3 regions of the Cytobacillus sp. MT66 genome follow, and region 2 is predicted to be linked to each of the others. Evidence: riboswitches for the same ligand, from Rfam matches in the RefSeq annotation. Region 2 holds a riboswitch; each other region holds the start of a gene.
The links. Region 2 has a riboswitch for glycine ahead of AC1Q59_RS17335 (amino acid permease). Riboswitches for the same ligand answer to the same signal wherever they lie in the genome.

Region 1 (7,970 bases), on a different contig from region 2:
TATTGAAGAGTTTAATAAAGCACTTCAGGAATTAAAAGATTCAGGGAAGTTAAAGGAAATTTCAGATAAGTGGAGTGAAATTGATTTTACAACTCCATAAGTTATGAAACTATCGGTTATTAATTTAAAAAAAGATCGGGAGAAATTGGTGGTGGTGTCAACATGAATTTTGATTTTAGTTATATGGTAGAACTGATTCCCAGTATACTTAAATATTTGCCAATCGTTCTATATATGACGGTTTTTTCCTTTATTCTTGCAATAGTAATAGGTGTGTTGTTTGCCATTATTATTAAAAATAAAGTCAAAGTGCTCTATCCAGTTTCCCTTATGCTTATTTCCTATTTTAGAGGGGTCCCTTCATTAATCCAAATCTTTATTTTTTATTTCGGACTCCCACAGCTTTTCCCTTCCATGAGTACGATGGATGCAGTAACGGCAGTGATATTAGCATTGAGTGTAAGAAATGCAGCCTATCTATCTGAAGTTTTCCGTTCGGCCTTTACTGCAGTGGATAAAGGGCAAACTGAAGCAGCGATTTCTGTGAGTATGACACGCTGGCAAACTTTTACTAGGGTTGTTCTTCCACAGGCAACCCGAATTGCCATACCGCCAACAGGCAACTATTTTATCATTCTATTTAAGGAAACATCACTTGCCTTCACGATAGGTGTAACGGATATGTTAGCACATGCAAAGCTTGAAGCAGCGGCTACCTATAAGTTTTTAGAAGCATTTTTAGCAGTCGGGCTCATATATTGGGCGGCAACCATTATTTTCACCTATATCCAATCCAAAGTAGAATGGCAAGTTGAAAAGCCTTATAGATAGGAGGATGGCAATGATTAGAATTGAAAATCTTTACAAAAGCTATGGGGAAAATGCCGTCTTAAAAGGGATTAATCTTGAGATCAATCAGGGAGAAGTGATTGCGATTCTCGGCCCCTCTGGGTCAGGGAAATCTACTTTCTTACGCTGTCTAAATTTTCTCGAACAGCCTCAAAAAGGTGTGATTCAAATTGATGGTACAAAAGTAGATGCTGAAAATCTCAACAATAAGGATGTTTTTTCGCTAAGAAAGAAAACAGCAATGGTTTTTCAGCACTATAATCTTTTTAAACATAGAACGGCATTAGAAAATGTGACGGAAGGACTCGTTGTTACAAGAAAAATGAAAAAAGACGAAGCCAAGGAAATTGGGAAAAACCTTCTTGCTGAGGTCGGGCTATCTAACAAAGAAAATAGCTATCCTGCTTCTCTTTCCGGTGGCCAGCAGCAGCGAGTAGGTATTGCTCGGGCACTTGCGTTAGACCCCTATGTTATTTTATTCGATGAACCAACTTCTTCATTAGATCCGGAATTAGTTGAAGAAGTGTTACATGTCATGAAGGAATTGGCTAAGAAAAATACGACAATGATCGTCGTAACACATGAAATGGCGTTTGCCAGGAATGTAGCAGATCGCATCATCTTCATGGCAGACGGCAAAATCATCGAAGAAGGAACCCCGGATGAATTTTTCACCAATACGAAAAACTTAAGAACAAAGATGTTTCTAAAGAATTATATAAGTCAGATAGGATAAAGGTTTTAAAAGTATTATAAAAATATGATGCCCGATTATTCCAAAACAAGAGATCTCCGCGTATTTGCAAAAATTTTTGGTTGAAGATTTATAAATAATCTGATATGATGAAATCAATTTAAAGGCTATGTGTAACTGGCGAAAACGGATAACCGTGGGGGAGCACATAGTATCGATTAGCCGTTCGCCTGGGCAGAGGTAAGGGATTTATCCCTTGCCTCTTTCTGTTTATTGGAGGGGATGGCTGCAAAATTAATGGTTGATAAAGTGATAAAATTGGATTATTGTATAAGTACAGATTTTCGTAATTATTTTATTATTAATATTCTTACATTATTTTAAACTAAATATGAAGAAGGCTTTGAATGTTATGGGTCACACTATGACAGGAGCGGCTTCTGGAGAGACTGCAGGTTAACTGCAGCGCCGAAGGGTTCAAAATCTCAGGCAAAAGGACAGAAGAATAACAAATTTATTATTTTATTTGTTATTTTATTTGTTTTTTGATGAGATTGGTGAACACCAGTCTCTTTTTATTTTTGTTAGATTCCTAATTTGAAAATATACGATAACGAGGAGAATGAAAATGAGCACAACAACGGTAAATAAAATAAAAACGATAAAGACTTTAAATAACATTGCAGAAAGCGGTTTAAAAGTTTTTAAAACAGACAACTTCGCCATCGATAATGACAGTGAGAACCCTGATGCCATTGTTGTACGCAGCTTTAATATGCATGCAATGGAATTTGGCAATCAACTAAAGGCCATTGCCCGGGCAGGAGCGGGCGTGAATAATATTCCAGTCGAAAAATGCACGGAGCAAGGAATTGTTGTATTTAATACCCCAGGTGCCAATGCCAACGCAGTAAAAGAATTGGTACTGACTTCATTAATGGCAGCCTCTCGCAACCTTTTTGCCGGAGTAAGCTGGGTTAAGACGTTAGAGGGCGAAGGTGATCAAGTTCCAAAGCTTGTTGAAGCTGGCAAAAAGCAATTTGTTGGAAAGGAAATTAAGGGTAAAACTCTAGGCGTTATTGGATTAGGAGCCATTGGAGCTCTTGTAGCGAATGATGCGATAGAGTTAGATATGGATGTCATTGGATTTGACCCATTTATCTCTGTTGATACTGCCTGGAAGCTATCTCGTAAAGTCCAGCGGGCGATGACCATCGAACAGCTATTTGCTGAATCTGATTATATAACTGTCCATGTTCCATTAACAGATGATACAAGAGGGATGTTTAATGAAGCGACTTTTAGCTTAATGAAGGATGATGTTTATATCTTGAACTTTTCTCGCGGTGAATTAGTGAATGAAAACGATATGGCTGCTGCACTTGAAAGTGGAAAAGTAGGCAAGTATATGACAGATTTCCCAAATGAAAATGTACTGAAGATGAAAAACGTCATCCCAACTCCGCACCTCGGAGCTTCTACAGTTGAATCTGAGGAAAATTGCGCGATCATGGCAGCTCACCAAGTAAAGGAATTCCTTGAGACAGGTAACATCAAAAACTCTGTGAACTTCCCGAATGCTGCCATTCCATATACAGGGAAAAAACGTGTTACGGCTTTCCATCAAAACATTCCACATATGGTTGGAAAAATTACATCTGCAATATCTAGTTATCACCTAAACATCGCAGACATGGTAAACAGAAGCCGCGGCGATTATGCCTACACAATTATTGATATTGATAATGCTGTATACCAGGAAGTAGCTTCTTCCCTAGAGCAAAATATCAATCAGATTGAAGGAATGGTGAAAGTAAGGTTAATTTAATCCACCTAACTTACTGAAAAGAAATGAGCCTATTATTTAGGGTTCATTTCTTTTTTTTTTTGCAAAAAACTTGCGGCCACTACCACCTAATTATTGGTTTCAGAACCGATTGAATTTAGACTATAATTAATCCTATCGGTATAGTATAATTAAATACGTTCAAAATTCAGAATAAAAAATTACAAAAGTTAGGAGCAATTTACGTGAGTAAAAATCAATACCGGTTAGGTATAGACATTGGAGGAACCTTTACTGATTTAACTTTGTTAAATGCGGAGACCGGCAAATTTTTTAATTATAAAACTCCGACTGTCCCACATGACCCTGCTCAAGGGATTTCAAATGGGCTGGCCCTATTGAATAAAGATGGGATAGAACCGGCACAGATATCCTATTTTGTTCATGGAATGACCATAGGATTAAATACTTTGCTTCAACGAAAAGGAGCAAAAATAGCTTTATTTGTAACAGAAGGGTTTAGAGATATTCTCTCACTGCAAAGACTGAGACTGCCAGTCCCATATGATTTTCGCTCGAGGCTGCCAGAGCCATTAATACCAAGAAAGTATACTTTTCCAATCAAAGAACGAATGCTTCATGATGGATCAGAGCGAATGCCTTTAGATTTAGAAGGAATTGATACAGCAGTGGATCAAGCGGTCTCGGAAGGAATTCAGGGGATTGTCATTTCGTTTCTGCACAGCTATAAAAACCCAATTCATGAAAAAATGGCTTTTGAAAGAGTAAAGGAAAGGGCCCCAGAGTTAGATGTTATTATGGCATCTGCACTATGGGCACAAATGCGTGAGTTTGAGCGCACGGTTATGGCATCAGCTAATCTTTATATTCAGCCAAATGTGAAAAAATACTTTGATACATTGAAAGAAAGGCTTTCCAAGGAAGGACTTAAAGCCATCCCGTTTATCACCCAATCTAACGGGGGACTGATGGATATTGAAACAGCGGGGGCTGCTCCTGTGCGAACATTATTTTCTGGACCAGCCGCAGGGGTAATTGGGTCTATTAGGGTTGCTGAATCTGCAGGTTTTGAGAACGTTATTACGTTTGATGTTGGTGGAACAAGTGCCGATATCTCGATTATTCAGCAAGGAAAGGCAACATTTACTCAAACAAATGAAATTGCTGGCATACCAATTATGATTCCATCCGTTGCCATCTATTCAATCGGTGCCGGTGGAGGTTCTATCGCATGGATTGATAATGGTGGAATGCTTAAGGTTGGCCCAGAGTCAGTGGGTTCAAGTCCTGGACCAGCATGCTATGGTGAAGGAAATCAAGCAGCTTTAACAGATGCATTTCTTGTTTGTCAATACTTGAATCCGGATCGTTTTGCTGCTGGAAATCTTCCACTGTACCCGGAAAAATCCGAAAAGGCACTTGGCCAAATTGCAGAGTATTTAAAAACCGGTGTTCAGGAAGCGGCAGATAGGATCATTCAAGTTGCTGTAGCGAATATGTATACAGAGCTTAGCAGTGTGATGGAACAGCAAGGCTTTGACCCGCGGGAATTTAGCTTGCTGGCATTCGGCGGAGCTGGACCTGTGATCGCTAACTTCCTAGCGGTAGAAATTCAAGCGAAGAATATTCTTGTCCCGCCAAGTCCGGGTACCTTATGTGCGCTAGGATCATTAACTTCGGATTTCATTTATGATGCTGTTTCATCCCGTCAGGATCTACTTGAAGAACTAACAGCGGACGAGTTAAAAGCAGATTTTACTCGCCTCTCAATAGATGCTGAACGATGGATAAAGCAGCAAGAACTTTCTATATTAGAAGGGACATCTATTTATTACTCATTGGATGCAAGATACAAAGGACAAGCTTACGAAATTGAGTTGCCAATTTCGATTTCGTGGCTTGACCAGCAAGGTTTTCAAGAAATAAAGGATGCATTCCATCAAATTCACCAGAAGCAGTATGGACACAGTGATCCAAAAACAAGTATAGAAATTATAAACTTACGTGTCCGGATTATTGGTCATACACCGAAACCAGAATTTAGGGAATCATTAAAGGAAGAGACTACAGTACCAGCTGTTACCTCAAATAGAAAAATTATGATTAAAGGAAAAGAATATGTTGCTGGAATTTATTTGCGAACAGATTTAGCATACGGACAGCGTGTGGCAGGTCCTGCTATCGTAGAACAGGATGATACAACAGTTGTCATTCTCCCTGATTGGTTTGGAGAAATAGATGCTGCAGGAAACTTAATCATCGCGCGAATGGAGAGTGAACAATAATGCGCACGGATCCCGCACAATTAGAAATAATAAGAAGTTATTTTAATGCAATTGCTTCTGGAATGGGGCATGTTATTGAACGGACCTCTTTTACGACTTTTGTTAAAGAGTCAGCAGACTTTGCCACTGCTTTAGCAACTCCAGATGGGGAATTTTATGTATATCCTAAAACGGTTGGAGTAACCATTTTTATGGGCCTAAGCTTAAAACGTGCAATTGAAGCATGCGGACCTTTTGAACCGGGTGATATTGTTATAACAAATGATCCTTATACAACGGATGGGTTAGCGACACATTTACCTGATGTTCATGTTTTTAAACCTATATTTAAAGGTGGCGAAATCATTAGCTACGCATGGGCGTTTGTTCACGTAAGTGATGTCGGTGGACTTGTCCCTGCCAGCATTTCACCTACTGCAACAGATGTTCACCAAGAAGGGCTAAGAATTCCTCCTGTAAAAATATATAAAGCAGGAAAGGAGAATAAAGAGGTTGTAGCCTTTTTAAATGCCAATAGCCGAGTACCCCACTTAAATTATGGGGATATCAATGCGATGATTGCTGCAGTGAACACTGCGGAAATTCGCTTGCTGGATATGGTGGAGAAATTTGGCGTTGGTGCAGTAAAGGATGGGATGGAGGACCTGCTTGAACAAGCGGAGATGAGAGCTGGGAATATTATTCGTGATATCCCTGATGGAACTTACTCTTTTGCTGATTATTTGGATGATGATATGGTTTCTGATGTTCCCATTCGTCTTGCGGTCACCGTCACTATTAAGGATCGAAAAATCACTTTAGATTTTTCTGATTGTGATCCCCAGGTTGAAACAGCCTTTAATCTTGTCACAAATGGAAGTAAACATTCCTTTCTATATCAAGGGTTAATTAACTATATCATTAGTACAGATCCATTTATTCCAGTAAATGGTGGGATAACAAGGCCGATAGAGGTAATTGCCCCAAAAGGAACATTAGTTAATCCGGAATATCCAGCTGCAGTCGGGATCCGTCATTCGATCACTATGAGAATGTATAATGTCATTTTAGGTGCATTAGCCAAAGCTTTACCGGATATGGTTCCTGCCGCTGGTGCCGGTCAGTCTGCGATAGTCGTCTTATCCACACCTGATGAATCAACTGGTTCAAGAAAAATAGCTGTGGTTGAACCAATGGGCGGCGGTGGCGGAGGCCAGTTTGATATGGATGGTGTTGATGGAATCGACCATGCTTCAGGCTTTTTAAAAAATACCCCAATTGAAAGTCTTGAACAGCATATAGACATCTTTGTAAAAAAATACGAAATTTTGAAGGACACTGCTGGAGCGGGATTACATCGGGGCGGTCATGCGATTCAGCTCGATTTTGAAATCGTTAAACCTGAATCCATCGTAACAGCTCGTGGAATGGAAAGAATTCGCTTCCAACCGTGGGGGCTGGCAGGAGGACAAGCAGGATCTCATGGATACGTAAGACTTAACCCAGATACAGAGAATGAAAGACAGTTGCCGAAAATTGAGATTTTGCGTCCTGAAAAAGGACAAGTTGTTAGCATTACTTCTCCAGGCGGGGGAGGATGGGGAAATCCTCTTGAACGGGTTCCTGAACTTGTCGTAGAAGAAGTAAAATCAGGATTGTTAAGTATTGATCTAGCTAAAAAACAATACGGTGTAGTCATCATGGTAACTTCGGCTGGGACATTTAAATTGAATAAAGATGAAACAGAAAATTTGCGTAAAACGATGGCAAAAGAAAAACAGTCTGGCTGGGATTTTGGTTCGGCAAGAGAAAGATATGAAGCTGTGTGGTCACCAGAAGCAAGCACGATTTTGGCTAAATTGCTCTTAAGGCTTCCGGCCAATCAGCGCTCTCATTATAAACACTTAATTCATCAGTATTTTGCTGATGCTGATCAGGAACTTAGCCGTGAAACAGTAGAGAAAATCTTTTTAAAATTAACAGACATTGATGGGGTGAGTGACAATGAAAAAGAATAAACTTTCATTAGCTTTGATTATTTCAATCGTAATGGCGCTTTTACTGACAGCTTGCGGAGGTGCTGGAAACGAGAATGAGTCTGCTAACAATAGCGAAGAACCAAAAGAAACAGATCAAGTAGTTGTCGGTGTATATGGGGGTGCTTGGGAAGAACAGATTCGTCCAAGCCTTGAAAAATTCAAAGAAGAAACTGGGGTAAGTGTGGAAGTTGTAGCTGGAGCAGATGCTGAGTGGTTTACAAAGTTACGAGCTTCAAACGGCAAAAATCCACAGTATGATTTATTGATTTTGCAGCCAGATACCATCCAACGTGCTGTTGCTGCCGATTTGCTCCTTC
Region 2 (7,970 bases):
AAACTTTCCTTTTTGCATTTCTAAAATAGTCATCTTAAAATTCCTCCCGTTGTGTTTAATTTTAAGTAAAAATATGGAAATTAGTGAAATATAAAAAGCCAGCTGCACAACTTTCCCTATGATCTAGGGATTCAGATGTACAACTGGCTTACATACACTTCGCTGCTCTATGTAAATAGAGTCATAGTGAATGGACAGTTTATGATTATTTATATTCCGTATTTCTAAGTGTTTCCAAGTATTTATAATCTATCTGCGATTCTGAAAGGGTACTTTTCAAAAGGCAGGAGTATTATAAATATTCAATTAATTAGTATGATACTGCCTTCAAATGAATCTGTCAATACTTTTTAAAGATTTTTACCTTATTAAACTTAACGCCTGTTTTCAGTGTGAATTTGATGGAAATGGAGGTCAAGATCCTTTAATGCCGCAATGAGGGCATTTGTTGCCTTGCCGCGATAATAGGTTTGTATCTCTTTTATTGCATCATCCACACCGTCTTTTAAACTGGTACCTCTTAATATGCGTCCAATAAATTCGCGGCCATGTTCTGTAGCTAAGGTACACGATGCTTCTAATATTACACCATATTTCATATCAACTTCTGCCGTAATCGTTAATGTTTCAAAGACATTCTTTGCTGCCATTCCTTGTGGCAGACGAGAGTGGCCTGCAATAAAAATTGTTTTTCCATTAAACATTTATAGATCTACCTCTTCCAAGAAATTTTTAAATCGATGTGGCTTCTTTTAAGTTTAACGGTTCTGGTATTCTATTAACAACTTCAAAGTAGCTGTGACAGCATAAGATTCTATTCTTACAAAGTTGTTTGATAAATGCGGGAACTGGCTCCCCAGGGGTGGTAGCCTGTGCCAATGTTTTCAAAGCCATATTTTTCGTAGTAGCCGATGTGATCGGTGCAGAGATAGAGATGAGCAAAGCCGCCTTTTTTGGCGTCTTCCTTTGCCTTTTCGAGTAAAACAGCACCATAGGCATGGCCTCTGTGTTCCTCCTCGATATATATCGAGCTCACCCAAGGATAAAGGTCCATGCGGCTGATAAAATCATTGGTGATCAGGCCGGCACAGCCGATGATTGCCTCTCCGTCGGTTAATAAATACCATTGCGGCAATGGCTGGGGAGATTCAAGGCAGGAGGTAATGCAGTCTTTATACACCATCTTGTTTTGTTCACTTGCCCATTTACTTTGGAAATACCGGATTGCCCGGTCCGTCCATTCGGGGCTTTCTTTTACGGAAATGATTTTCATTTTTTGCTCCTCTGACTATTCATTAATGAAACAGACGAAATATCCAGGCGATGGCATACATGGGTACGCCGACAATTAGCATCCCAGCCAAAATGTAGCTGAAGCCTTTGAGCACAGCCTTAAGAATATCATAAACAGCCCCAGCCAGGTCGTCCACAAAACTCCTCAATGTAAATCCCTCATTTCTGAATAACGTTACGCATGAGTCTTGATCAAGCGCTATTTTTCTTCGAATGAATATACTTCTGTGTCAGCATTCCCGCATTATACACGGAAAAAATCATCGCCAGGAACAGGCAAAGGCGGGGGAAATCGAATTCTCCTCCACCCGAAAGCTCTGTATAGCTGAAAGAATGATAGATAAATGCAATGGCTACAAAAATGGATAAGATCCATTGTGCTTTTAAGGACCTAATCATGGCAATCCTCCAAAATCATTTAATTTCTCCTTATATGTCAGACGATTAACTTCCGGAAAGGTTCCATTAAATTTAATGATATACTAAAAAAGAATGCTCACTGATAAAAAATATTCCAATCCTTTAAAATTGTTTATTTATTTTTAAAAGTGTAATATAATAAATTCACAAGTCTAACTGCATTAATATATAGTATTATCAACTTAAACATATGAGGTAATGCTGCAAAATTACCAAAAATTGATATTTCAGGAAAATTATTACTGAGAAATATAATTTTTAAGATTGTTTATATAAATCTTTCAGAAATGTATTTTTAAATAAAAATACATTCATATAATTGCGGATGATTATATTGGGAGAGAGCAAGGACTATCGCCACCGAAGGAGCAAGTTCCAAAAAATCCATTGGAATAAATCTCTCAGGTAAAAGGACCAATATAGGACGCTGCTCTGGAGAGCGCAATACATTGCCACCAAAGAGGACCCATCATATTTTTTGGGAGAAACTTTCAGGTAAAAGGACAGAGAAGGAAACATTAGACTTCTTCTGTCCTTTTTTGTTTTTTAAAAAAACAGAAGAGGGGAATTGTATGCAGGAACAAACATTAGAAAGAGGTCTAAGCAACAGACACGTACAGCTCATTGCTATTGGCGGCGCAATCGGAACAGGGTTATTTCTTGGAGCAGGTAAATCAATTCATTTAGCAGGACCATCGATTTTGTTTGCCTACATAATTACAGGCCTTATTTGTTTTTTAATCATGCGGGCCCTCGGGGAACTGCTCTTATCCAATTTGAACTATCACTCTTTTGTTGATTTTGTTAGAGATTATTTGGGAGATATGCCAGCGTTTATAACCGGCTGGACCTACTGGTTCTGCTGGGTATCCATCGCCATGGCTGACTTAACTGCCGTGGGCCTCTATACCCAGTATTGGTTTCCAAACGTACCGCAGTGGATGCCGGGATTAATTGCGCTTGTCATTTTGTTATGTATGAACCTAGCCACTGTCAAACTTTTTGGCGAAATGGAGTTCTGGTTCGCACTGATTAAAGTTATCGCTATTCTAGCACTGATTATTATTGGTATTATTATGATTATTAAGGGCTCCACAACAGATTCAGGGGCAGCTAGCTTTACAAATCTGTGGGGCCATGACGGCATGTTTCCAAATGGAATCAATGGCTTTATTCTCTCATTCCAGATGGTCGTATTTGCGTTTGTAGGGATCGAGCTTGTCGGACTGACAGCTGGTGAAACGGCAAATCCGGAAAAAGTGCTTCCTAAAGCCATTAATAGTATTCCTATTCGGATTATTATCTTTTATATTGGCGCACTTGCTGTCATTATGAGTGTTTATCCATGGGACGCAATCAACCCGTCGAAAAGCCCCTTCGTCCAGGTCTTCGTGGCCGTCGGGATCGCTGCAGCTGCGGGGATCGTCAATTTTGTCGTCCTCACATCCGCAGCTTCGGCATGCAACAGCGCCATTTTCAGTACAAGCCGAATGGTGTATTCACTTGGAAAAGAGAAAAATGCCCCTGAGAAACTGGGCAAACTAAATGCCCGAAAAGTACCTACTAATGCATTATTCTTTTCAACGGCAGTCATTTTAATCTCAGTTGCCTTGAACTACGTGATGCCAGAAGGGGTATTCACACTGATTACCAGTATTTCTACCGTATGCTTCATCTTTATTTGGGGGATTACGGTCATCAGTCATTTGAAATACCGCAAAACAAGGCCTGATCTGGCAAAAACAAATAAGTTTAAAATGCCGCTTTATCCACTTTCCAATTACTTAATCCTTGCATTCCTGGCATTTGTTCTTGTTGTCCTTGCGATTGCAGAGGATACTCGTGTTGCCTTATTTGTCACACCTGTTTGGTTTATTATGCTGATTGCCATTTATAAGACGCGGAAAACAGATGTGAATCAGGAAGAACAGGCAAATCAGGAAACAATCGTGGAAAATTAGGAGGAAAGGAAAGAAATAGTCAGCGGGCAGTAAATGATAAAACCAATGAAATTTTAAAGGCATTCAGGGAAAACAACCCTGAATGCCTTTTTCGCTTTTATTTAGAGTGAATCTCCTGGACGCGTCCTATCTGCCCATCTGTTAGCCTGACTTTAATACCGTGGGGATGGCTGGCTGATTTGGTGAGAATATCTTTTACAATGCCCCTGGTCAGCTTTCCCGTTCTCTGATCCTTTTTTAAAACAATATCAACGGTCAAGCCCGGTGATATGTCTTTCCGATTCTGTCCGTTCATTAGACACCCATTTTTCTGCGGGTATTGCTTGGTTTCTTCGTTTGCTGGCTTTTCATTTTTTTGGCTGAAAGATCAGCGTTATTTCTTCCTTTTCCAGAAGAGGATTGATTCTTTTTGCTTTCAAGCTGCTGCTTCATTGCTTCTTTTAGGCTGATCTTTTTTTTCGGTGCTTCGGATTGCTGATTCTCTGTCATAGGGAATTCTCCTTTATTGATATGATAGTTAATCCAGTATAATCTATTTTTGCTTATTTATAAAAGAGCAAAGAATTAAACTGTCAAAAGGGAGCCACCGATAGAAGCTAAGACAGATAATTGTAATCCATACAATTTTGGGATTCATTGTATGGATTTTTTGTGATAAGTTTATATAAATTTCAACTATTCAGGAAGTGAACAACATGGAAAATAAGAATAAGATGGGGACGGCCTTGCGTGCAGCTTTTCCGTTTACGGTCCCGATTTTTGCAGGATTTTTATTCCTGGGAATCGCCTATGGAATCTATATGAATTCACTAGGATTCAGCGCTATTTATCCGATTTTGATGAGCCTGGTCATATTTGCCGGTTCCATGGAGTTTGTTGCAGCGAACTTATTACTTGTCTCCTTTAATCCGATGAACGCGCTGTTTCTAACGTTAATGGTGAATGCCCGGCATTTGTTTTACGGCATTTCCATGCTAGATAAGTACAGGGGTACCGGAAAGAAAAAGTACTATTTGATTTTCGGCATGTGCGATGAGTCTTTTTCAATCAATAGTACGGTTAATGTACCAAAGGGTGTAGATAAGGGCTGGTTCATGTTCTTCGTAACACTGCTCAATCAGTGCTATTGGGTTTTAGGATCAGCGATTGGCGGCCTATTCGGATCTTTTATCAAGTTCAATACAGAGGGGTTAGAGTTTGTCATGACAGCACTCTTTGTCGTCATATTCATCGAACAGTGGATGAAAGTGAAGAAGCACCAAAGCGCGCTGGCAGGTCTTGGCCTTTCCGCTGTCTGTCTGATCATTTTTGGCGGGGATCAGTTTATTATTCCCTCGATGATCGCCATTCTAGGAGTGCTCACATTGCTTAGAAAACCATTGGAGAAAGTAGAGGTTCATGCCGCATGACAATGAATGTAGCGCAGCAGGTTATTACAATTGCCATGGTGGTTTTAGGCACTATGCTTACAAGGTTTCTCCCGTTTTTTGTATTTCCATCAGGCAGGCCGACACCGCATTATATACAGTATCTTGGCAGGGTGCTGCCGCCGGCGGTTATTGGCCTGCTGGTTATTTACTGCTTTAAGGATGTAAGTTTTCTGTCAGGAAGCCGCGGGGTCCCTGAACTTATAGGGGTAGCTGTTACTGCCCTGCTTCATTTTTGGAAGAAAAACATGCTTCTATCTATAGCAGGTGGAACGATTGTGTACATGATTTTGGTTCAAATGGTTTTTTAAATATTGAAGCTGCCAATGGGGGCTTGCAGAAAGGATCAGTATTTTATACCGCATAGTAATTAAAGATCTTAAAATCAGATAATATGAAAACAAAAAAGCTTGGTATGAGACACCAAGCTTTAACTAAAACAGACTTTTAAGAAGAAAAGTGCTTACACCCAATCATATAAAGAATATAAATAATGACTGCACATAATACGGCATACGGGGGTTTAAACCACTTTGTCAGTATATAAATACAGCTGATAAAAATGAATACCCCAAAAGCACCGAATATAGCATTTTTCTGTGTGATTCGAAAATCTCCAATGCTCATATTGTGTATTTGCAAGTTTATATTAATTAATGTCATTATGGGGAGCAAAGTGATGATGCCAGACAAAAATAAATACTTAGATTTACTTAACATCGAGGCAGATACCAAAATGGTTCCGCCAATAATAAATTGTAAAATATAACCCACAATATTTGCGCCTCACTGTATAACAAGCTGTAAAATAATAATCCTATCTTTTTATACTGTAATTATTTTTATTTGTAAAGAGCAAAGAGGGTAAAGAGTGCGATAGTTAAGAAGGATCTAAAACTTATAGAAAACAGCCTGGGAGGAATCCAGGCTGTTTTCCTAAATGTCAAAGGCCCACTGAAACCTTTTTTTGTTTCTCTTCGTATTTATATACAAATCACTGTGTTTCGGGGAGGAGAATAAATATGTCCGAAAAAGGATGTATCAAATGCGGAAGTACCAATGCTGGACAAAAGGAAGTGGCAATGACGGGAACAGGCCTGTCTAAAATCTTTGATGTCCAGCATAATACGTTTATTGTGGTTTATTGCAAAAAATGCGGTTACTCCGAGTTCTATAATAAGGAATCTTCTAAAGCATCAAACATTCTGGATTTATTCTTTGGATCCTAGATTCGAATTAAAATTTTTCCCGAATTATACTAGCCCAAGCAAGAGATAAATTGCCGTTCCCCAGATAAAAAGGGCGGAGAATTTGTTGAATACTTTCATTAATCCGCCCTTTCCATCCAATTTCTTCATGACTGCACCTGACAGTGTTAATCCAAAGAACCAGATCCAGGATACAGCGATGCAGGCAAAGGTAAATAAGGCCTGTTCGGTTCCTGCATACTTTAGGGCGCTTGTTCCAATCACGCCAACAATATCTAAGATGGCATGGGGATTCAAAAATGAAACGGATAAGGCAAAGATGATTTGCTTGCGGATGGGCAGTGCTTTATTCGTTTCTGCTGCAGCTGGTTCCGACCGCCAAATTGCATATCCCATATATAGCAAAAAGATCATCCCGCCAATAATTAGCCCAAGCCGCAGCCACTCAAATTGCAGAACAATGACAGATAATCCAAATATAGCAAAAAGAATTAATAGGGTATCGCACATTGCCGCTGTTATTGTCGCAGGGAAGGCCCGAAGCAGGTTGGGCTGGGTGGCGCCTTGTGAAAAAACAAATACATTCTGCACGCCTAAAGGTAAAATGAGGCCGAATGCTAGAATGATTCCATGAAGTATCGCTTCCATCTGATCAACTCCCTTTAATAAACTAGCATACTATAATACAACTAAAAGGAAACAGCCAATTGGGATTAAAGTATTTACTGGAACTAACTTCCGGATGATAACTCTGTATAGTGAATACTTTGCGGTCATGGCACATAATTGAACGCATGGATTTCCCATTTCCATGCGTTTTTTTATTCTCCTAAAAATCAACACCATTCAAGAGAAAGACTTCGATTTCTATAAAAAGGTACTTTCCGCCTAATCTGTTAATTATATAAATTAATAATTAATCAGAAACTCCTAGTATTATTTCCCTAATTATCAGAATTCACTTAATATTTACATTGGATTTACAGTCTATTAATCTCTCGTATAAAAACAAAACCTATAATTAAAGCCGTTAAATAAATAATCAGGAGGCTTTAACAATGGGATCTAAGAAAAAGAAAGCAAAAAAGGCACTTCCGTTAATCGCTACAACAGTGCTTGCCACTACGGCTTTAACAACCCAGCCCTTTCTTAATAGTGGACAGGAGAAAAAGGTAGAAGCACAGGAAGTTTCAGCAGAAGAAGTAAAACAGAATACCGCAACCTGGCTTGCTGGGGATCATCATATCCATAGCGAATGGAGTGTTGGCTGGGACAACTCAACAAATCCTCCAACCCCAATAAAAGCTGGAGATGCTATTTATCCAATTGTGGAAAATGCGCAAAAAGCAAGAGAGTATGGACTTGATTGGACAATGACAACAGATCACGGAGGACCTAACCACTCTAAAGTGAACTTAGAGCAGGCATATCCTGATCTATTAAAATCTCGCGAAGAGGTTCCAGAGGTGCTTCAATTCTTTGGAATGGAGTTTGATACACCTGCTGCTGACCATAGTACTTTAATGATTCCTAAAGGGGAGAATGAATCCCAAATTCTTTATGGGATTGAAAGCAAGTTTAGTAAACGTGAACCATATCCAAACGATGGAAGCAGAGATACTGAATCCACGATGATTGAGGCCCTTAATTATATGCTGCAA
Region 3 (7,970 bases), on a different contig from region 2:
AGTGGATTAATTTAGGACATGCAACGGATAAAGAAGTGAAAAAAATTATTGATAGCGGCATTCAATTCAATGATATTTTTGAAGCTTCAGACGCGCCTAAAGAAGGTTTTACAGCTATTAAAACATACTCAAATGAAGGAAAAGTTGAGTATTTAAAACTTAAACCTGGCAAAGAAAAAGCAGCAGCCTTCCTTGAAACACGCCGTTACGCAGCAATGCTTGGTGCGACAACTGAATTTAACAAAATGGAAGGGATAACACTAAACGAAAAGGATAGTAAAGTATATATTGCTATTTCCGATCAAAGTAAAGCCATGGAAAAAGATTCAACAGGAAAAGATCCAGCAGACCATATTCAATTACCAAAAATTAAAGCTGGTGTAACTTATCAATTAGATTTGCAAGGTGCTCAAAAGGATAGCGAAGGAAAGCCTATTAACAGCTCTTATGTAGCACCATCCATGTCCGGATTAGTCGTTGGTGAAGATTTAAAAGAAGCTGATTCATTTGGTAACACTGCAAATGTAGATAAAGTAGCCAATCCTGATAACCTAAGCTATTCTGAATCAATGAGAACACTCTTTATTGGTGAAGATAGTGGGGCACACACAAATAACTACGTTTGGGCTTATAATGTTGATACGAAAGAATTAGATCGTGTCTTATCTGTTCCAGCAGGTGCAGAAGCAACTGGATTATTTGCTGCTGATGATCGCAATGGATTCTCATACATTTTTAGTAATTTCCAGCATCCTGGTGATGAAGTAGAAGGTAAGTCAATTACAGCTGTTAATAAGGATGAATTACTAAAAGCAGTTGACGAACAGATTGGTATTAATAAAACAGGCGGTATTGGTTATATTTCTGGACTGCCTTCTTTAACAAACATGCCTGAAAAAAAACCTATTAATAATGAAAAACCAAATAAAGAACCAAAACCAGGAAAAAAAGTCTATTGGGACGGATTATTAATGAAGAAGGGTCAAATCGGCCGCATTAAAATTGAAAAGCCTATCAATCTTTGGGAACGTGATGAAAATGGCAAACTTACTTTTGTCCGCACGTTAAAACCAGGTGAAACCTATCGTGTCTATTCTAAGGATGATCTGCATTCGGGTCAATTTGGCGTGGGCGGAAGCCGCAACATCACCGATATAAAAGGACATGTCAAATATGAAACTCCATCCAAACAAAAGCTTGAACAGCTGAATAATTAAGACAATAAGAGTAGCCCTGTAAGTAACATTACAGGGCTTTTTCTTAAGCCTGAAATAGGTGCAGTCAATCAAAATGAAATTCCCAATTTTAATGTATGAAATCCTCATTTGAAACAAAAAATAAAAATGCAATTTTAGTACTTAAAGGTAGCCAGTTTGACCGAAGAGTAAAGAATTGTATTTTTGAGGAATCTAATTTAAAGGAGGCAGCTTTCATGAGGACACTGCAAAGAATTGCCTTAACATTGGTGATCATTGGGGCAATTAATTGGGGATTAATCGGATTCTTTAATTTTGATTTAGTAGCAGCTTTATTTGGCGGACAAGACGCCTTTTTATCAAGAGTCATCTACAGTCTTGTTGGGCTAAGCGGTTTAGTCTGTTTGACCCTATTATTTAAGCAATGGGAAGAGACGGATTCTAGAGCAGAAGTTAATAATAGGCAAGACTATGGCAAACTTAATTATGGTACTGAATTTGGCGAGGAAAATGAAATAGCTGATTTCAAAAAAAGAGAAGACGAATAAAAAGAAATAAGAAGCTAACAACCATATAAGTTGGAAGCTTCTTTTCATTTTTGCGCAGTTTATTATTAGTTCTTTGTTAAGTCTCTGTGCTCCTGTAATAAATGAAAGGCAGATTGAACCATCCATTTTATACCGATTTTAATGGCTTCTTCATCGACCATAAATTCAGGGTGGTGCAAGCCGTGGATGATTCCTTTTTCTTCATTTCCTGAGCCTAGCCATACATAGCATCCCGGTACTTTCTTTTGGTAGTAGGAAAAGTCATCTCCGCCCATCGTTGAATCCGAGAGAATCGTATTTTCCTCTCCCACAATGGATACAGCTGCAGAGCGAACGATTTCTGTGATTCTTGCATCATTGACAACGGCTGGAATTAAAAATTGATAATCAATTTCAACCTCTCCGCCGAACCCTGTTACTGTATTGGTAACCATCTTTTTGAATACCTGGTAGATTTTTTGTCTGACTTCTTCATTAGAAGTTCTGACGGTTCCTTTCAAAATTGCCTTATCAGGGATGACGTTATTGGTGGCTCCTGCTTGGAAGGAGCCGATGCTGACAACGGCAGATTCCTTGGCAGATACGGTGCGGCTCACAATTGTTTGGAGCTGGCTGACAACGGCACTGCCGATCATAATTGGATCAATTGTGTTTTCCGGCAAAGCAGCATGTCCGCCTTTTCCCTTTATGGTAAGGATAAAATCATCACAGCTGGCCATGAAGGATCCCTCTTTTATCCCCATTGTTCCCGTAGGAATATCAGGCGAGTTATGCAGACCGATAATTGATTGGACTCCTTCTAATAACCCCTGTTCAATCATAGAAACGGCTCCGCCTTCAGTTTCTTCTGCCGGTTGGAATAAAAGGCGGACATTCCCAGGCAGCCTATCACTTAGTTCTTGTAAGATGATTCCTGCTCCTAAAGTAATCGTTGTGTGGACATCATGGCCGCACATATGACTGACCCCATCTATTTTAGAACGGAATGGGAGGGTAGATGCTTCTTGAATTGGCAGTGCATCTATATCAGCCCGTAAAGCAATCGTTGGTCCCTGTCCTTTTCCAGTTACTTCACCAGCGGTTCCTGTTATTAAATTGGCTGGGATTTGAGCAATTCCAAATTCTTTTAACCAGCCATTTATGCGTTTGGTTGTTTCAAATTCCTGACTGCTAAGCTCGGGATTCATATGAAGCTCTCTGCGGATTTCTATTAGCTTTGGAAACAGCAGATCTATTTTTTCATCAAGTATTGCGGCAAGTTCTTTATTAAATACATTATTCATAGCGGATCTTCTCCTATTTTAAATGTCCTAAAAATTCTTTTGTTCTTTCATGCTGGGGTGCTTCGAAGATTGTTTTGGGTGGCCCTTGCTCAATAATAAAGCCTCCATCCATAAAGATAACGCGATCGGCCACTTCTTTGGCAAACCCCATTTCGTGTGTAACAATGACCATGGTCATTCCTTCCTTAGCTAGTTGTTTCATAACATTGAGTACTTCTCCAACCAATTCAGGGTCAAGAGCAGAGGTAGGCTCATCGAACAGCATAATTTTTGGCTCCATAGCTAACGCCCTGGCAATCGCCACCCGCTGCTTTTGTCCGCCGGATAAACGGTTAGGATACTCGTGCGCCTTTTCTTCCAGTCCTACTTTTTTTAGAAGCTCCAGACCTTTTTTCTTTGCCTGATCTTTAGTCATTTTTTTCAATAAAACAGGTGCTTCGTTAATATTTTCCAACACAGTCATATGGGGGAATAAATTAAATTGCTGAAAAACCATGCCGATTTCTTGGCGAAGTTTATTTAATGAAGATTCTTTTGACTCTACTATTCTACCATTAATCGTGATTGTACCGAGATCAGCTGTTTCTAAATGATTCATGCAGCGCAGAAACGTGCTTTTACCTGAGCCGCTGGGTCCAATAATAACTACGACTTCACCAGGAGCAACATCTAAATCTATGCCCTTTAAAACTTCTAAATTATTAAATTTCTTTACGATATTTTTACATGAAATCATTCGTAAGCACCAACTTTTTTCTCAATTTTCCCTACAATATAAGACATAATAGTCGTTAAGAATAAGTAGATTAAACCAACCAATAGAAAAACTTCCATATATAAATACGTGCTGCTGATGATTTGTTGACCTGTCCGAAGCAAATCATATAAAGCAATGGTTGATACGAGGGAGGACTCTTTTATTAAAGCTATAAATTCATTTCCTAGAGGCGGCAGCATTCGGCGGAACGCCTGAGGAATGATGACACGTCTCATGGCTTGGCTTGAACTTAATCCAAGTGATCTGGCTGCTTCCATTTGTCCTTTATCAATGGACTGTATCGCTCCCCTTGCAATTTCCGCAATATAAGCAGCAGCATTAAGTGATAATGCAATGCAGGCTGATACAAACGGCGGCAACGTTAGGGAACTGAATACAGATGGAATAGCAAAGTGAATTACAAATAATTGCAGTAATAGGGGAGTGCCGCGAATGACCCAAATATAAAAGCGGCTCAGCTGTGATAGAAGGGGGTTCGATGAAACCCGGCCAAGTCCGACAAAGATTCCTATGATACTTCCAAAAATCACACTAATTACGGCGATTTCAATTGTGACTAATGCCCCTTGTAAAAGGTAAGGCAAATAGGTTGCCGTAAAGGACAAAAATTCGCTCATTGTTTAAACCTCTCCTTTTAAAAGTAAAAACGGATAAATCGGATCAACGATTTATCCTATATCTGTCTGTATTATTGTTTTGTAATATCTGAACCAAACCATTTTTGGCTGATGTCACTTAATGTTCCATTACTTTCAAGCGTTTCGACAGCCTCTTGCAAGGATTCCCTAAGCTCGGTATCACCTTTTCGAACGGCAATTCCCATAGGCTGAACATTGAATGCCTCGCCTGCTACTTCAAATACCCCGGGTTTTGTCGTCATATAATATCGGCCAATCATTTCGCCAACAACTCCAGCATCTACACGCCCAAGTCCCATGTCATTAAATACATCTGTAGTCAAATCATATTTTTTTACTTCTTTAATCCCGTCAATGGATTTTACTGCTGTTTCACCGGTTGAGCCCAATTGGACACCCACATTTTTTCCTTTTAAGTCATCAATTGTTTTAATATTTAAAGGATTGCCGGCTTTAACAGTTAACACTTGTCCAACGCCAAAGTATTCCACGAAATCGACTTTTTTCTTTCTTTCATCCGTTACATTCATGGAAGAGAGAATGATGTCAAAACGTTTCGCATCTAAGCCGGGAATAATTCCATCCCATGCGGATGGGACGAATTTGACTTTCACCCCAAGTTCCTTTGAAAGTGCATTAGCAAAATCAATATCAAAACCGACTAACTCATTTTTTTCATTACGGTATTCCATTGGCGGAAGTGTATCATCTAAACCAATGGTAATTTCACCTTTTTCTTTAATTTCAGCAAGTGTATTACTGGCAGATGAATTTTTTTTCTGTGTGTTTTTCGATGTGTCAGGCAGGTTAGGCTGTGTGCCGCAAGCCGCAACCATTAAAGCAAGTGCAGCAATAAATAGTAATGATAATGCTTTTTTCAAGGCTGAATCCCCCTAATATAGCTTTAGTGCTTTATTTATTTAGCATAGTAAAGTATTTTGATATAACTATTCTATTAAAATAATAATGGAAAAGCAAGATGATTTTATGAAAGTTAGCATTTTTAAAATATTGGAAAATAATAAATGGGGACGATGTGGGGGATATGTAAAACAGCGTATTAAAAAAGCTGCACTAAAGTAAATCATGCAGCTTTATTCATTCTTTTGATGTTTTAGATACAAAGACCAAACTGGAGTGCAACTGCAGGTATCTAGTTCCCTTGTAATTTATTAATCTTTCTAGCCGGCAAGCACCAGCCAAACCGATGTGAAGCAACACGTAAGATTAAGATCATAACAAAAATAGCATATAATAGATAGCTATCCTCTGCCCATCCCATACCGATGATAAATCCAGCAATTATTCCCCAAAAAATATATATATCCTTGCGAAATACCATTGGTTTCTGGTTAGCCAATACATCGCGAATAATGCCTCCTCCTGCTCCGGTAATTGCAGCAGAAAACATAGTAGCCAGTAGTGGCAGATTCATCATATGTGCTTGCAGCCCGCCTTGAACAGAAAAGGCAGAGAGTCCGATAGCGTCAAAAAGATTCCATTCATTCAATCGATGAACGGCATCGTCTGGTAAAAGAAATACAATCGTAATGGTAATAAGCGCAATAATAAATAGAGTAGTCTGCTGCCATAATTGGCTAATTGGAATCCCAGTCAGCAGGTTCCTAATAGCCCCTCCGCCAAAGGCAGTAATTAATCCTAGAATATAAATACCGATGATATCATACTTTACTTTCATCGCAGTAATGGCTCCGCTTATCGCAAAGGCAATGGTCCCAATCACGTTCAATACATCCCAAACCATAATAAACCCTCCAATCAATAAGTCCATAACAAAGGACAGAGAAACCTGTATGTCTCCTCTGTCCTTGTACCTGAGAGTTTATAACCTATTGTTGGAAGGTCTACCCCTTGGGTGGCTTGAAGCGCTCTCCAGAGATGCGTCCCATTGTGGTCCTTTTGCCTGAGAGATTCATCTTTTTTAAAAGATTTTCCCCTTCGGCGCCGTCTATACACACGGTCTCTCCCACAGCAGTCTTTCGCAAGTATTTTTTTTGATATTTATACAGTAGAGGACGACTGCTTGGTTTGTCAATAACCAAATGACGAATACGGTATTTTCCCTAATTATGGACATATATATGTTGAGAAATGGCGCTTTTATCCTTAATAAGGCGGTGAAAACATCATGAATCAGCATATAGCACGTATAACACAGATTTTAAAGGTCCTCACAGAAGAATCTCCTGCCAGCAAAAACCCTATCGGATTTAGACTAACTCCCCTCCTGCTGGAGATGGACTGGACAGTCAAGCATATCAGCCATCTCCTTGAAAAAGAAGATCAGAATAAAGAAGATCTTAAACAATATCTTTCCATTCTATATCGAGATGATGAAGCGGCTGACCCTTTAATACGCAGCTGGGTTCGGGCAGCTAGGTGGATGGATAGCCCCCAACTGCAAGAAATAGTCAGAAGAAGGCAGCTTTATCAGTCTTTAAAGGAAGAGTTAACAAGTATGGTTCCGGACGTTCAGAGCATTTTTGGAAAGTATGAAACCCGATATATTATCCCTCCATTATTCAGGGGCAAGGAAAGGAATGATGCGTAAATATGTCATGGAACAATGAATCCAGAGTGGATATGAATGTGTATTCCCAAGGGGAAGTTGATAAATGGGCCTATAGCACCTGCAATATTTGTTCTATCGGCTGCGGATGCTATATAGCTGTTAAGAATAATAAAATTGTAGGGATTAAGGGAAATGCCGAACACCCTATTAATAGAGGAAGATTAGGCCCAAAAGGAGAAAATCAATGGTACGCGAATAACAGTCCAGATCGGCTGCTTACGCCATTAATCCGCAAAGACGGTACGCTTGAGCCAGCCTCATGGGAAGAGGCACTTAACGTGCTAGTTCAAAAAACAAAGGAGGCCTTAGAGCGCCACGGGGGGAATGGGGTGGCGATTTATTCCACCGGCCAGTCCACGATTGAAACCTATTACACGATTGCGAAGATCGGGAGAGCAGGAATCGGCTCTCATCTATTAGATGCCAATACTAGACTGTGTACGGCTACAACTGAATGGGCTCTTCTTCAGTCCTTCGGTGCTGATGGCGTTCCTGCTTCCATGGAAGATGTCGATTTGACCGATACGCTAATGCTCTTTGGACATAACCCAGCCGAAACTGGAACAGTCCTGTTTGAAAGAATCATGAAGCGAAAACGTGAGACCGGCTATCCGTTCATGATTGTTGTAGATGTAAGGAAAACTTTGACCGCAAAGGAGGCAGATTTATTTTTACAGTTAAATCCCGGTACCAATTTAGCTTTGTTAAATGGAATTATTCACCTTGTGATAAGAAATGGCTCTCTTGACCACGAATTTATGCAAAATTATACAATTCATTTTGATGAGGTGAAAAGATCAGTTGAGCTATGGACGCCTGAGCTTACTTCTCAGGTAACAGGGGTGCCGGTGGAACAGATCAAGAGGGCAGCTGAAGTGCTTGGAAGGACACCTTCTCTAGTATGTACCACTCTTCAAGGTGCCTACCAAAGTGT

Region 1: another riboswitch for glycine. It lies ahead of AC1Q59_RS09140 (phosphoglycerate dehydrogenase); the one in region 2 lies ahead of AC1Q59_RS17335 (amino acid permease).
Region 3: another riboswitch for glycine. It lies ahead of AC1Q59_RS14035 (trimeric intracellular cation channel family protein); the one in region 2 lies ahead of AC1Q59_RS17335 (amino acid permease).

Annotation. Positions count from the first base shown of each region.
Region 1 is NZ_JBXAFB010000004.1:139,340-147,309, forward strand. Features, by position in the region: gene AC1Q59_RS09125 (transporter substrate-binding domain-containing protein) at 1-100, shown strand, start outside; gene AC1Q59_RS09130 (amino acid ABC transporter permease) at 163-831, shown strand; gene AC1Q59_RS09135 (amino acid ABC transporter ATP-binding protein) at 842-1,585, shown strand; ZMP/ZTP riboswitch at 1,707-1,786, shown strand; glycine riboswitch at 1,974-2,054, shown strand; gene AC1Q59_RS09140 (phosphoglycerate dehydrogenase) at 2,172-3,371, shown strand; gene AC1Q59_RS09145 (hydantoinase/oxoprolinase family protein) at 3,575-5,635, shown strand; gene AC1Q59_RS09150 (hydantoinase B/oxoprolinase family protein) at 5,635-7,632, shown strand; gene AC1Q59_RS09155 (ABC transporter substrate-binding protein) at 7,619-7,970, shown strand, end outside.
Region 2 is NZ_JBXAFB010000010.1:11,662-19,631, reverse strand. Features, by position in the region: gene glaH (glutarate dioxygenase GlaH) at 1-33, opposite strand, end outside; gene AC1Q59_RS17355 (DUF3870 domain-containing protein) at 375-704, opposite strand; gene AC1Q59_RS17350 (GNAT family N-acetyltransferase) at 821-1,273, opposite strand; gene AC1Q59_RS17345 (hypothetical protein) at 1,296-1,442, opposite strand; gene AC1Q59_RS17340 (hypothetical protein) at 1,486-1,692, opposite strand; glycine riboswitch at 2,039-2,140, shown strand; glycine riboswitch at 2,141-2,229, shown strand; gene AC1Q59_RS17335 (amino acid permease) at 2,286-3,674, shown strand; gene AC1Q59_RS17330 (YwbE family protein) at 3,772-3,969, opposite strand; gene AC1Q59_RS17325 (hypothetical protein) at 3,969-4,163, opposite strand; gene azlC (azaleucine resistance protein AzlC) at 4,370-5,083, shown strand; gene AC1Q59_RS17315 (branched-chain amino acid transporter permease) at 5,080-5,412, shown strand; gene AC1Q59_RS17310 (GlpM family protein) at 5,549-5,875, opposite strand; gene AC1Q59_RS17305 (zinc ribbon domain-containing protein) at 6,124-6,330, shown strand; gene AC1Q59_RS17300 (LysE/ArgO family amino acid transporter) at 6,355-6,957, opposite strand; gene AC1Q59_RS17295 (phosphoesterase) at 7,368-7,970, shown strand, end outside.
Region 3 is NZ_JBXAFB010000007.1:47,436-55,405, forward strand. Features, by position in the region: gene AC1Q59_RS14005 (PhoX family protein) at 1-1,217, shown strand, start outside; gene AC1Q59_RS14010 (DUF378 domain-containing protein) at 1,433-1,744, shown strand; gene AC1Q59_RS14015 (M20 metallopeptidase family protein) at 1,810-3,027, opposite strand; gene AC1Q59_RS14020 (amino acid ABC transporter ATP-binding protein) at 3,041-3,763, opposite strand; gene AC1Q59_RS14025 (amino acid ABC transporter permease) at 3,760-4,422, opposite strand; gene AC1Q59_RS14030 (transporter substrate-binding domain-containing protein) at 4,494-5,324, opposite strand; gene AC1Q59_RS14035 (trimeric intracellular cation channel family protein) at 5,597-6,208, opposite strand; glycine riboswitch at 6,257-6,345, opposite strand; glycine riboswitch at 6,346-6,443, opposite strand; gene AC1Q59_RS14040 (hypothetical protein) at 6,593-7,015, shown strand; gene AC1Q59_RS14045 (molybdopterin oxidoreductase family protein) at 7,018-7,970, shown strand, end outside.